4 regions of the Streptomyces sp. NPDC036822 genome follow, and region 1 is predicted to be linked to each of the others. Evidence: riboswitches for the same ligand, from Rfam matches in the RefSeq annotation. Region 1 holds a riboswitch; each other region holds the start of a gene.
The links. Region 1 has a riboswitch for cobalamin ahead of ACZ68P_RS04910 (ribonucleoside-diphosphate reductase subunit alpha). Riboswitches for the same ligand answer to the same signal wherever they lie in the genome.
Positions count from the first base shown of each region.

Region 1 (3,355 bases):
CCTCCACCGTCCAGGTGTTCTTGATCGCGTCCCGGTAGCGGTCATAGAAGTCCGGGTAGCGCATGGGACGCAGCGTCAGCTCGAAGCCCGGGTCGAGGAGGTTCTTCCGGTCGTGTGCGCTCATCACTGGCAGGCCTCGCAGGATTCGGGGTTTTCCAGGGAGCAGGCGACCGCGTCGGGGTCGGCGGCCTGCTGGACGGGGAGGGTGGCGGCGGCGGGCGTCGCCTGGGCCGCGCGGGCGATCCGGGTCGCCGGACGGGACCGCAGGTAGTACGTCGTCTTCAGGCCCTGCTTCCAGGCGTACGCGTACATCGACGACAGCTTGCCGATCGTCGGCGTCTCCAGGAACAGGTTCAGGGACTGCGACTGGTCCAGGAACGGGGTGCGGGCCGCCGCCATGTCGATCAGACCGCGCTGCGGGATCTCCCACGCCGTGCGGTACAGCGCGCGGACCTCGGCGGGCACCCAGCCGAAGCCGGCCACCGAGCCGTTGGACTCGCGCAGGGCCTCCCGGGTCTGGGCGTCCCACACGCCGAGCCGCTTCAGCTCGTCCACGAGGTACGCGTTGACCTGGAGGAACTCCCCGGAGAGCGTCTCGCGCTTGAAGAGGTTGGAGACCTGCGGCTCGATGCACTCGTACACGCCCGCGATCGACGCGATGGTCGCCGTCGGCGCGATGGCGAGGAGGAGGCTGTTGCGCATGCCGACCGTGGCGATCCGCTCGCGCAGGGCGGCCCAGCGCTCGGGCCAGTGCAGCTCCACGTCGTAGTGGTCGGGGTGCAGCACCCCCCGGGCGGCGCGGGTCTTGCGCCAGGCCGGGAGCGGGCCGTAGCGCTTGGCCAGGTCGGTCGACGCCTCGTACGCCGCGAGCATGATCCGCTCGGCGATCCTCGTCGACAGCGCGCGCGCCTCGGGTGAGTCGAAGGGCAGCTTCAGCTGGAAGAAGACGTCCTGGAGACCCATGGCGCCCAGGCCGACGGGCCGCCAGCGGGCGTTGGAGCGCCCGGCCTGCTCGGTCGGGTAGAAGTTGATGTCCACCACCCGGTCGAGGAACGTGACGGCCGTGCGGACGGTCGCGTCGAGACGCTCCCAGTCGATGGCCTCCTCCCCGTCGCGGACGTCGGACCGCACGAAGGCGCCGAGATTGACCGACCCGAGGTTGCAGACCGCGGTCTCGCCGTCGTCCGTCACCTCCAGGATCTCCGTGCAGAGGTTGGAGGAGTGGACCGTGTGGCCCGGCTCCGCCGTCTGGTTGGCGGTCCGGTTCGAGGCGTCCTTGAAGGTCATCCAGCCGTTGCCGGTCTGGGCCAGGGTCCGCATCATCCGGCCGTACAGGTCACGCGCCGGCATCGTCTTGCGGGCCAGGCCGGCGGCCTCGGCGGCGCGGTAGGCGGCGTCGAACTCCTCGCCCCACAGGTCGACCAGCTCGGGCACGTCGGCGGGGGAGAACAGCGACCACGAGGCGTCGGCCTCGACCCGGCGCATGAACTCGTCCGGGATCCAGTGCGCCAGATTGAGGTTGTGCGTACGCCGCTGGTCCTCACCGGTGTTGTCCCGCAGCTCCAGGAACTCCTCGATGTCCGCGTGCCAGGTCTCCAGGTAGACCGCGGCCGCGCCCTTGCGCCGCCCGCCCTGGTTCACGGCGGCGACGGAGGCGTCCAGCGTCTTCAGGAACGGCACGATGCCGTTGGAGTGCCCGTTGGTGCCGCGGATCAGCGAGCCGCGGGCGCGGATGCGGGAGTACGACAGGCCGATGCCGCCCGCGTGCTTCGACAGCCGCGCGACCTGGTGGTAGCGGTCGTAGATGGAGTCCAGCTCGTCCTTCGGGGAGTCCAGCAGGTAGCAGGACGACATCTGCGGGTGGCGGGTGCCGGAGTTGAAGAGCGTGGGGGAGGAGGGGAGGTAGTCGAGCCGGCTCATCAGCCCGTGCAGCGCCGCCACCTCGTCCAGGGCGCGGGCGCTGTGGTCCTCCGCGAGGCCGCAGGCGACGCGGAGCATGAAGTGCTGCGGAGTCTCGATCACCTTGCGGGTGATCGGGTGGCGCAGGAGGTAGCGGGAGAAGAGCGTGCGCAGGCCGAAGTAGCCGAAGCGGTCGTCCGCCGAGGCGTCGATCAGGGAGTCGAGCCGGGCGGCGTGCTGACGGACGAACTCGGCCGTCCGGTCGGCGATGAGCCCCTCGTGGTGACCGACGGCCACCGACGAGGAGAAGGTGACCGCGCCCTGGCCGGCGGCCTCGTCGGCGATGGTGATCGTGAGCAGCCGGGCCGCGAGCCGGGAGTAGGCCGGGTCCTCGGCGATCAGACCGGCGGCCGCCTCGGTGGCCAGCTCCCGCAGCTCCGCCTCGTCCGAGGCGGCGTTGCGGCCGCGCAGCGCGGCGGCGGCGACCCTGCCCGGGTCGGTGTCGGGGAGATCGGCGGTGAGGTCGGTCAGGGTCCGGAGCAGTACCGTCCCGGGTCCGTCGCTCTCGATCGCCGCGGCCGGATCGGCTGGCGCGATGGTCACGTGGGGCTCTCCCTCGCTCGGCCCGGGGGCGGCGGCGGGAAGCGGACGGCAGAGGGCACCCCTCAGGCGGGCGCGCGCCGTGTCCACCGGCCCACTCCGCGAGGCCCGGACGACTCTGGCACCCGGAACGGACGGACCGGGCGCGCCGTCCACAGGTCTTCGGACTCGGCAGGCGTACGGATACGCCCGAACCACACCGTTGCGGGACAGTTCCGGATTTCCACCGGATTCCCCTGAGAGGACAGCGAGATGAGCATACATGTGGGGGGCGCCCCTCGAAGCACCCCCCACATGTTGTGTCGTCGGTGCGTCAGAGCGCCCGAGCCGGACCCGGTGGGCGGACGCTTCGCGGGGCCGGGCGGCGAGCGGCGGACGCCGCAACCCGTACCGACGGCGAAGGCCGCCGCGCTCCCTTCGGGAGTCGCGGCGGCCTTCGGACCGTCCGTCACCGAGGCGCGGTCAGTGCGTCTCCTGCCCCAGCTTCGGCATGTCGACCTGCACGCCCGGCTCGCCCGCGTCGGCCGTGTAGTCCGACGGGGAGGTCTCGTCGATGCCCTCCGGCGCCTTGACCGCCTTCAGGACGAAGGTGAGGACGACGGTGACGATCAGGTTGAGCACGAAGGCGGTCAGGCCGATGTAGCCGATCTCGCCGATGCCCGGGATCTCGGCGGACGAGCCGCCGAAGTGCTTCTGGGTCGGGCTGGCCACGCCGTACGCCGCCGCCGTGCCGTAGACCATGCCGACGGCCCAGCCGGCGAGCAGCGCCCAGCGGTGGAACCAGCGGGTGAACAGGCCGCCGACCAGCGCCGGCAGCGTCTGCAGGATCCAGATGCCGCCGAGGAGCTGGAAGTTG
Region 1 is NZ_JBVJPY010000002.1:109,516-112,870, forward strand. Features, by position in the region: gene ACZ68P_RS04905 (ribonucleotide-diphosphate reductase subunit beta) at 1-124, opposite strand, end outside; gene ACZ68P_RS04910 (ribonucleoside-diphosphate reductase subunit alpha) at 124-2,502, opposite strand; cobalamin riboswitch at 2,636-2,782, opposite strand; gene mctP (monocarboxylate uptake permease MctP) at 2,962-3,355, opposite strand, start outside.

Region 2 (3,355 bases), on a different contig from region 1:
CGGACGACGAGGTGGTCGACGCCGGAGGCGTGCGCGGCCAGCGCGTCCTTGGACTCGGCGGCGCCGATGAAGCCGACCGGTATGCCGAGGACGGCCGCCGGGCGCCCGGCGCCCTGCTCGATCATCTCCAGGAGGCGGAAGAGGGCGGTGGGCGCGTTGCCGATGGCGACGACCGAGCCTTCGAGGCGGTCGCGCCACAGCTCCAGGGCCGCCGCGCTGCGGGTCGTGCCGAGCTCGGCGGCGAGGGCGGGCACGGAGGGGTCGGAGAGGGTGCAGACCACGTCGTTGTCGGCGGGCAGCCGCTTGCGGGTCACCCCGCTGGCCACCATCTGCGCGTCGCAGAGGATCGGCGCGCCGGCGCGCAGGGCGGCGCGGGCGCGCGAGACGACCTCGGGCGAGTAGGCGAGGTCCCGGACGAGGTCGACCATGCCACAGGCGTGGATCATCCGGACCGCGACCTGGCTGACGTCGGCGGGCAGACCCGCGAGATCCGCCTCGGCGCGGATCGTGGCAAAGGACTGGCGGTAGATCTCCGCGCCGTCCTTCTCGTAGTCGAACATCCTGTTGCTCTCGCTCATCTCGTGGTGGGTGTACGGGCTGTCGCCACAGCGGCCGCCAGTTGCGTTCTCGGGGTGGGGACGCCGTCGACCTCGTACGTTGCGTCGCCGGTGGCGACGACGTCGACCCAGGTGCCCTTGGGGTGGCCGCAGCGCCGTGCGCAGCCGGAGAAGTGGACGGGGAGCCCGCCCGCGCCGTGGCCGGGGGTCGCGTCCGCCCGGACGTCGGCGAGCGACTTGGCGCACCCGGGCCGTCCGGTGCACGCGCCCACGCCGAGCCACGGGGAGCCGGCGCGGGTGATCAGTCCGGCCTCGGCGAGCGCGTCGAGCCGCGCCCCGGCGGCCGCTCGGTCGGCGAGGCCGGTCACGACGGCTCCGCGCCACGGAGTGAGCCGCAGCTCGCCACCGCCGCCGTCGTCGTCGGGGGCGAGGGCGCGCAGCTGCGCGGAGGTGAGGCGGCCGAGCGGGACGGCGACGGCGACGGCGTGCTTCCCGGTCAGGGGGTGGGCGTGGACGCCGGGGCGCGGCCCCGCGCCGTCGGCGTCCGGGCCCGCCGTGCCGGGGGCGTCCGGCGCCAGGGGTTCGGCCGGGACGCCCGCGCGGTCGAGCGCGGCCGCGAGGTCCGGCCCGACGCCCTCCGGGAGTTCGCGCACGCGCCAGGCGCCGGTGCCGGCCTCACGGGCTGCGGCCAGGAAGGCGTCGGCGGCCGCGAGGGCGGCGCGGGGCGCGTCGGCGGCCGCGACCCGGAAGACCCGGCACCCGGCGACCCGCAGCAGCGCGCCGGATCCGGAAGCTCCTGACGTCATCGCGGACATCGCGGACGTCGTGGAGGTTGAGAACAACGTCACATCCGCGCCGAGTCCGCCGACGTCTTCGCGCCCGTCGTCCAGGGCGAAGAGAAAACGACCGGAAAGTGCCGTCGTCCAGTCCCGCGAGCACAGCAGGGCGTCCAGCTCACGCGCCCACAACTGCACGTCTTGGCAGCCTTTTCCGTCGACTCCGGCCAGGGGCGAGGCGACGATGTTCCGGACGCGCTCGTGGGTCACGGAGGGCAGCAGTCCGGCCGGGGCCAGCAGCCCGGCGAGGGCCGCCCCGCAGTCCTCGCCGAGGCCGCGCAGCTCCACGTTCCCCCGTGAGGTGACGCTGATCCGGCCGTCGCCCAGCTCGTCTGCCGCCGAGGCCAGACACCGCACCTGACGCGCCGTCAACAGCCCTGCGGGCAGGCGCAATCGCGCCAGGCGGCCGTCGTCGGCGGGGTGCAGTCGCAGCGCCCCGGGGCAGGCATCGCCACGGTCCCGTATGAGAGGTTCGCCCTGGTTGGGCGTTGTGGGTGGGGTGGGCGGCATGGCGGCGAGCATACCCACGTGGATCCGGCCGACCCTTCGGGCCGCCGCGCGCAGGATCTACTATGCAGACGGCATGGGGTCCCAGGACCCCGGGGAGGAAGCCCGGTGAGATTCCGGCGCGGTCCCGCCACTGTGAGCCCGTCCCGGGAACGGGGGCCGGGTGAGTCAGGAACTCCCGCCGTCCACACGACCACCCGGGGCGCGGACAACCCCGAGGAAGGCCTGCGCTCGCATGCGAATTCTGTTGCTGTCGCACTCCGACACCGACCTGCTCAGCGCCCGCGCGGCCGGCGGCCCGGTCGCCTACCGGTTCGCCAACCCCTCCCGCCTCGGCCTCGACGAGCTGCCGGGCCTCCTCGACGACACCGACCTCGTCGTCGTCCGCCTCCTCGGCGGGCTGCGCGCCTGGGAGGACGGCCTGGACGCCCTGCTCGCCGACGGCCAGGCCCGCCCCGTGGTCGTCCTCAGCGGCGAACAGGCCCCCGACGCCCAGCTCATGGAGGCCTCCACGGTCCCCATCGGCGTCGCCACCGAAGCCCACGCCTACCTGGCGCACGGCGGCCCGGACAACCTGGAGCAGCTCGCCCGGTTCCTCGCCGACACCGTGCTGCTCACCGGCCACGGCTTCGAGGCCCCGGCCGCCGCCCCCACCTGGGGGCCCCTGGAGCGCGAGCCGAGGAACGCCGACGGCCCCACGGTCGCCGTGCTCTACTACCGCGCCCACCACATGAGCGGGAACACCGCCTTCATCGGCTCCCTGTGCGACGCCCTCGAGGACGCCGGCGCCCGCCCGCTCCCGCTGTACGTCGCCTCCCTGCGCGCCCCCGAGCCCGAGCTGCTCGACCGGCTGCGCGGCGCCGACGCCATCGTCACCACCGTCCTCGCGGCCGGCGGCACCAAGCCCGCCGAGGCCCAGGCGGGCGGAGACGAGGAGGCATGGGACGCCGGCGCGCTCGCCGCCCTCGACGTGCCGATCCTCCAGGCGCTGTGCCTCACCGGCTCCCGCGCGGCCTGGGAGGAGAACGACGAGGGTCTCTCCCCGCTGGACGCCGCCAGCCAGGTCGCCGTGCCCGAGTTCGACGGCCGGCTCATCACCGTCCCGTTCTCCTTCAAGGAGATCGACGAGGACGGCCTGCCCGCGTACGTCGCCGACGCCGAGCGCGCGGCCCGCGTCGCCGGGATCGCCGTCCGCCACGCCCGCCTGCGGCACATCCCGAACGCCGAGAAGAAGCTCGCCCTGGTCCTCTCCGCGTACCCGACCAAGCACTCCCGCATCGGCAACGCGGTCGGCCTCGACACCCCCGCCTCCGCCGTGGCGCTGCTGCGGCGCCTGCGCGAGGAGGGGTACGACTTCGGGCCCGAGGACGAGATCCCCGGTCTGGTCTCCGGCGACGGCGACGAGCTGATCTACGCCCTGATCGAGGCCGGCGGCCACGACCGGGACTGGCTGAC
Region 2 is NZ_JBVJPY010000003.1:384,735-388,089, forward strand. Features, by position in the region: gene ACZ68P_RS09275 (precorrin-8X methylmutase) at 1-560, opposite strand, end outside; gene cobG (precorrin-3B synthase) at 575-1,915, opposite strand; cobalamin riboswitch at 1,959-2,097, shown strand; gene cobN (cobaltochelatase subunit CobN) at 2,136-3,355, shown strand, end outside.
Region 2: linked by a shared signal. The riboswitch ahead of cobN (cobaltochelatase subunit CobN) and the one ahead of ACZ68P_RS04910 (ribonucleoside-diphosphate reductase subunit alpha) in region 1 are both predicted to bind cobalamin.

Region 3 (3,355 bases), on a different contig from region 1:
ACGTTGTTGCGCGGCACGTTCTGGCGGGCCGGCCGGGTGGGGCGCAGCCGGTGCGGCAGCGTGGCGACCTTGCCGTCCGCCGTCAGACCGGGGGAACACGTGAGGGTGCCGCGCAGCTGGAGGTAGGTGGTGCCGGCCATGGCGATGAGCCGGCCGCGCGGGCGCTGGGCGCCAGGGACGGTCCCGGCTTCGAGGACGAGGTCCTCCCAGTCCGACAGCACCTTGATCCCGTCCACGGCCGGCCTGGTCGGGTACCAGCCGATCGTGACGTCGCGGGCGAACTCGCTGCCCGGCGTCGTGTTGCTGAACCCGAACAGCAGCCGCGTCTCCCCCGTCGTCGGGTCGACCTCGACGGCGAGTCCCTCGGGTTCCCGCCGCGTGAGGCCGTCGGCGCCGGTGACCACCTGCCGGTCGAGCCGCAGTCCCGTCGTCCACGAGTACGAGGTGAGGAACGTGATCCCCGGGAACTCGCTGGGGAGGGACGGGTCCTTGTCCTTGTCGTACGGCGCCCACTGGTAGACGTACAGGACGTCACCGAGGCTCGCGAAACCCTGGAAGGTGAGCTTCGGCTCCAGCGGGTAGGGCGAAGGCACCGCGGGGGTGGTGTCCTCTCCGGCGGGCACCGTGAACGTCGGGCCCACCGGTGCCCAGTCGCCGGCGGCGGCGCCCGACAGGTCGTAGCGCGTGAAGCGGCGCTCGCCGCCCTGGTGGTACATCACCGTCAGGAGGCCGTTCACCGGGTCGGTCGAGGGCCCGGTGCCGGCGGTGCTGCCGGGCGCGGTGAACTTCCGGTCCTGCGGGATCGCGGCTCCGTCGAGGACCGCCCCGTCCTCGAACCGGAACCGCGTGACGGCCTTCCCGAAGGCCGTTCCCCCGCTCGTGACATGGAGCGGGCCGACCTCGGTCCAGACGTGACTGTCGGCGCCGACCGGCTCGACGCCCATGGCGAGACCGTGGCCGAAGCCCTTCAGCTGCATCGACCCCGTACGCACGCCGGTCTGCCGGTCGATCCGGTTGAGGTACATGTTGCCGGCCGACGCCGTGGCCGAGCTCTCCACCTGGAGCACGAAGACGTGCCCGTTGACGGTGTCCGTCGCGATGGCCTGCGGAGCCGGGTTCTTCACCAGGTCCACGGTCTGGAGCAGCCTGCCGGTCACACCGGACAGGTCGATGCCGTTGGTGTCCGTGTACGCCATGTTCCCTCCCCTGGGTCCTGTCCGGACCCGACCCGTCATGATCACACGGGTGTGCGAGGGGCCGAGCGGCCCCCTCGCGACGGCGCGTGCGAGCCGGGGTGGGGAGTGCGGCACCGATCAGGCGGCACGGGTAGGGCGGTACGTCAGGCGGTACGGGTCAGCCGCCATACGTTGTCCACCCGGGTGCCGGACCTGCCGTCGGGCGAGGACAGCGCGCGCTCCACGCCCTCCAGGGTGTCCACCCGCCAGGGGTGCGGCAGGGCGAGCATCGCGAGCACGCCTTCGAGCGTGGGGAAATCGGCGTCGAACGGGTACTCGTGCTCCTCCATCCAGGAGGGCCATGCGGCGTGCATCGCGATGAGCAGGGTGCCGCCCGGCGCGACCGCTTCGGCGGCCGACCTGAACACCCCCTCCTGGTCCAGGGCGACGGGCGACTGGAGGAACTGGGCGCTCACCAGGTCGAACTCGCCCTTGGGGAAGGTCACTCCGAGTTCGTGCCGCTCGAACGCCACCCGGTCGGCGAGACCCGCGTCGGCGGCGTGGGCGGCCGCCCGCTCGAGGGCCGTGGCGGAGATGTCCACGCCGGTCACCCGCCATCCGCGCGAGGCCAGCCACAGGACGTCACCTCCCTCACCGCAGCCCAGGTCCAGGGCGGTGCCCGGCTCCAGGCCGGCCGCCTCACGGACGAGCAGCGGGTTCGGGTCACCGCTCCAGACGCGCGCGCTGGTGCTGTAGCGCTCCTCCCAGAACTCCGTCGGATCGGTGGGCTGCGGGGTCGGCATGAAGGCTCCTTCGAAGACGGTCGCTGGGTGCCGGCGGCACCTGGGCTCAGAGTCGCCAAGGCACGGGAAGACGTCAAACACGCTTGCCGATTCGGCAACTGCGCGGCGGAGCCCGGGACGTGCGCACTTTCGCTCCGCTCGCGCGGAACCGTAGGATCACCTGGTCATCACCGCGACGGGAGACAGGAAGCCGGTGCGAAACCGGCACGGTCCCGCCACTGTGACCGGGGAGTGCACCCGTCGAGACGCCACTGCGCGCACGCGTGGGAAGGCTGGGGTGTACGCCGATCCGGGAGTCAGGAAACTGGCCTGTCGCGGGCCCGATCCGAGGAGCGCGGACTCCCCAGGAGGCTTTTCTTGTACCCCAGCACGTCCGGCATGCCCGGCACACCCCCCGTATCCGGGGCGCCTCGTACGCCCGGCGCATCCCCCGCCGCCCGTCCGCGACGCCGTTCCGTGCGCGCCGCGGCCCTGGCCTTCGCCCTGTCGGGAGTCCTGCTCACCGGCTGCGGCAGCTCGCCGTCCACGGCCGCCGGCCCGAAGGGCCCCGCACCGGCCGCCAAGGGCTTCCCCGTCACCGTCGACAACTGCGGTACGCGCACCACGTACGACGAGCCGCCCTCCAGGGTGGTGACGATCCACCAGCACCCCGCGGAGCTGATGCTGGCCCTCGGACTGAAGGGCCGGATGGTCGGCACGGCGTTCCCCGACTCGGACGTCCTGCCCGCTTTCCGGAAGGACTTCGCGGCGATCCCGGAACTGGCGAAGAAGGAGCCGTCGTTCGAGTCCGTCCTCGACGCGGAACCGGACTTCGTCTACGGCGGCTACGCCAGCGCGTTCTCCGAGAGCGAGGGACGCTCGCGGAAGGCGTTCGCCGACGCCGGCATCGACACCTACCTCAACCGCGAGTACTGCGGGAAGAAGAAGGTGTCGATGACGGACACGTACGACGAGATCCGCACCATCGGCTCGCTCTTCGGCGTTCCGGAGCGCGCCGACGCGCTGGTGGCCGACCTCAGGGGCCGCGTCGCGAGGACGACGGAGGCCGTGAAGGGCGCGGCCGCCGTCCCCGTCTTCGTGTACGACAGCGGTGACAAGTCGGCGTTCACGGCGGGGGGCAAGAGCCTCGGCACCGAGGTCATCCGGCTCGCCGGGGGCGCCAACGTCTTCGCCGACCTGGACGACGTCTTCGGTGACGTCTCCTGGGAACAGGTCGTCGCCCGCAAGCCGGAGGTCATCGCCGTCTACGACTACGCGGGGGCGGACAGCGTCGAGCGGAAGAAGGAGTTCCTGCTGTCCCAGCCCGCCCTCGCCGAGGTGCCGGCGGTGCGGAACAAGCGCTTCGTGGTGCTGCCGCTGACCGCGACCCTGGTCGGG
Region 3 is NZ_JBVJPY010000015.1:119,547-122,901, forward strand. Features, by position in the region: gene ACZ68P_RS28360 (hypothetical protein) at 1-1,196, opposite strand, end outside; gene ACZ68P_RS28365 (class I SAM-dependent methyltransferase) at 1,340-1,978, opposite strand; cobalamin riboswitch at 2,125-2,305, shown strand; gene ACZ68P_RS28370 (ABC transporter substrate-binding protein) at 2,357-3,355, shown strand, end outside.
Region 3: linked by a shared signal. The riboswitch ahead of ACZ68P_RS28370 (ABC transporter substrate-binding protein) and the one ahead of ACZ68P_RS04910 (ribonucleoside-diphosphate reductase subunit alpha) in region 1 are both predicted to bind cobalamin.

Region 4 (3,355 bases), on a different contig from region 1:
GCTGCCGTCGCTGTAGCCGGGCGCACTGTCCCAGTGTCGGTACGCGGGCGGCGTACTGCCACCCGGGAAGCGCGGCGGGCCGGGCGCGGTGCCGGGCGGGAGGCGCCGCGGCGGCGGATCGCCGCTCGGGGACCGCGTGCGACCGGCGCGTTGTCCCAGGGGACGTGCGGACGGCCACCGGAGAGTGACATGGGTCACTCTGGCGGGTCCCTCGTGCGGCTGAATCGGTGCACGCGCGGTCCACGGGCTGACACGGGGCGTGTGGGGCGGAAAGGAACGAAGTCGCATGTGCCCCGGAACAGCCCGGATTACCCGGGGTTGCGCGATGACCGCATCGTGGACGGAAACCGCCCCCGAGACCGTAAGCGGAATGCGCCGACACCGGATCGGGTCACCACACCGCCCGGCCCAGTTCATCTTCCGTTCACCCAGGTTGCTTACGTTCGACGAGCCACTGACGTCAAACGATTGCCTGGGTAAATGGAACACATCACGCTGCTGCTCGCGATTGTGGTCGTGACAGCTCTCGTGTTCGATTTCACGAACGGTTTCCACGACACCGCCAACGCGATGGCGACGACCATCTCGACCGGTGCCCTCAAGCCCAAGACGGCGGTGGCCATGTCCGCCGTGCTCAACCTGGTCGGCGCGTTCCTGTCCGTGGAGGTCGCCAAGACGATCTCCGGCGGGATCATCAACGAGCAGGGCATTCGTACCGAAGTGATCTTCGCGGCGCTCGTCGGCGCCATCCTCTGGAATCTGCTGACCTGGCTGCTCGGCCTGCCGTCCAGCTCCTCCCACGCCCTCTTCGGCGGACTCATCGGCGCGGCCGTGATGTCGGCCGGCTGGTCGGCCGTGAACGGCTCGACCATCGTCACCAAGGTCCTCATCCCCGCGATCGCCGCGCCGCTCGTCGCCGGCCTCGCCGCGATGGTGGCCACCCGCCTGACGTACCGCATCGGCGCCCGGACCGACGAGAAGCACACGGCCAAGGGCTACCGCGCCGGCCAGATCGCCTCCGCCGGTCTCGTCTCCCTCGCCCACGGCACCAACGACGCGCAGAAGACGATGGGTGTCATCACCCTGGCGCTGGTCACCGGCGGCGTCCTCGCCCCCGGCTCCAACCCCCCCATGTGGGTCGTCGTCTCCGCCGGCGTCGCCATCGCGCTCGGCACCTACCTCGGCGGCTGGCGCATCATCCGCACCATGGGCAAGGGCCTCACCGACCTGCGGCCGCAGCAGGGCTTCGCCGCCCAGACCAGCGCCGCCACGGTCATCCTGGCCTCCTCGAACCTGGGCTTCTCGCTCTCCACCACCCAGTCCTGCTCGGGTGCCGTGATGGGCGCGGGCCTCGGCCGCAAGGGCGGTGTCGTCCGCTGGTCGACCGCCACCCGGATGTTCATCGCCTGGGGCCTGACCCTTCCCGCGGCGGGCCTGGTCGCCGCCGGCGCCGAGTTCCTCACCAAGCAGGGCACGTGGGGCATCGTTGCCGTCGCCGTCCTGCTGATCGCCGGCTCCGGAGTCATCTGGGCGCTCTCGCGCCGCAAGCCGGTCGACCACCACAACGTCACCGACGACGACCTCGACGAGCCCGCGGGCGTCGTGACCACCGCCATCGCGGCCGTCACCCCGCCGCCGGCCGGTTCCGTCGCCGCCGTCGCGGACGAGGACCTCAAGACCACCATCCCCTCGCCGGCCCCCACGGACCCGGCAGCCCCCGCGGCCCCCGCCGCCGCGGTGTAAGGACGAACCACATGAAGATCGACTGGGCAGCTCTCGGCTCCGTCTTCGGAGTCAGCCTCGTGGCGACCGTCGCCCTCGTGGGCCTGTTCACCCTCGGCATCATCGGCCTCTCCAAGCAGGAGCAGGCCGCCGCCCAGGGAGGCTCCGCCACCCTGGCCCGCACCGGCGCGTACGCCTGCTTCGCGCTCTGCGCGGCGGCCGTCGCGTACGGCATCTATCTGATCGTCGTCTGACGCGTCACGACACCACCCCCGGGCGGGTCGCACCGAAAGGTGCGGCCCGCCCGGTCGTCGTTGTGGGGCTTCGCACACTCTCCCGCCGCAGGTCAAGGGTGAGTTGACGGCTGTTCGCGCCGCGTGGTGGACTTCCGGGGCCATTTACGGCGGCAGAAGAGGAAGTCCGGTGCGAATCCGGCGCGGTCCCGCCACTGTGACCGGGGAGCTGATCCCCGGGAGCCAGGAACTCTCACCGCCGGTCACGTCGAGCCAGGGCGCGGACCCTGAGTGAGGACACAGCGCCATGCCTGGCCGCAGAGCAGCCACCGGTGTATTCGCGTCCACGGACGTCTTCGCGTACGGCGCCGCCGTCGGCCTGGCCGTGGACCTGCTCCTCGGCGATCCGCGCCGCGGCCATCCCGTCGCCGCGTTCGGCAGGACCGCCGGAGCCGTCGAGAGCCTCCTGCGGCGCGACCACCGCGGGTGGGGCGCGCTGCACACCGCCGTCTGCGTCGGCGGCACGGCCGCCCTGGGCGCCCTCGCCGCCCGCACGGTACGGAACCGGCCCGCCGCGTCCGCCGCCCTGACCGCCGCCGCCGTGTGGGCCGTCGTCGGGGGCACGACCCTGGGCCGGGAGGCCCGGGCCATCGGCGGGGCGCTGGCCGCCGGGGACCTGGACGTGGCGCGCGAGCGGCTGCCGCATCTGTGCGGCCGCGACCCGCAGGCCCTGGACGGCCCCGCGATGGCCCGCGCGGTCGTGGAGTCCGTCGCCGAGAACACCTCCGACGCGGTCGTCGGCGCCCTGGTGTGGGGCGCGGTGGCCGGTGTCCCGGGGCTCGTCGGCTTCCGGGCCGTGAACACCCTGGACGCGATGGTCGGCCACAAGAACCCCACGTACCGCCGCTTCGGCTGGGCCTCGGCCCGGCTCGACGACCTCGCCGGCTGGCCGGGAGCGCGGCTGACGGCCGTGCTCGCCGCGGTCGCGGGCGGCGACCCCCGCGGGGCGCTGCGGGCCTGGCGCGCCGACGCGGCCGCACATCCGAGCCCCAACGCCGGCCCCGTCGAGGCTGCCTTCGCGGGAGCGCTCGGCGTGCGGCTGGGAGGGACGCTGTCGTACGGCGGCCGGGTGGAACACCGGCCGGTGCTCAACACGGAGGGCCGGGACGTGGACGTGGCGGACATCGAGCGTGCCGTACGGCTGTCGCGCCGGGTGACCGGGCTGACGCTGGCGGTCTGTGTGACCGGACGGGCCCTGGCGGGCGCGACGAAGCGGAGGAACGCATGACAGGCGGGGGGCTGCTGGTCGCCGGGACCACGTCCGACGCGGGCAAGAGCGTCGTCACGGCGGGGATCTGCCGCTGGCTGGTGCGCCAAGGAGTGAAGGTCGCGCCGTTCAA
Region 4 is NZ_JBVJPY010000001.1:51,178-54,532, forward strand. Features, by position in the region: gene ACZ68P_RS00280 (alpha/beta hydrolase) at 1-26, opposite strand, end outside; gene ACZ68P_RS00285 (inorganic phosphate transporter) at 481-1,743, shown strand; gene ACZ68P_RS00290 (hypothetical protein) at 1,755-1,976, shown strand; cobalamin riboswitch at 2,087-2,227, shown strand; gene ACZ68P_RS00295 (cobalamin biosynthesis protein) at 2,263-3,243, shown strand; gene ACZ68P_RS00300 (cobyric acid synthase) at 3,240-3,355, shown strand, end outside.
Region 4: linked by a shared signal. The riboswitch ahead of ACZ68P_RS00295 (cobalamin biosynthesis protein) and the one ahead of ACZ68P_RS04910 (ribonucleoside-diphosphate reductase subunit alpha) in region 1 are both predicted to bind cobalamin.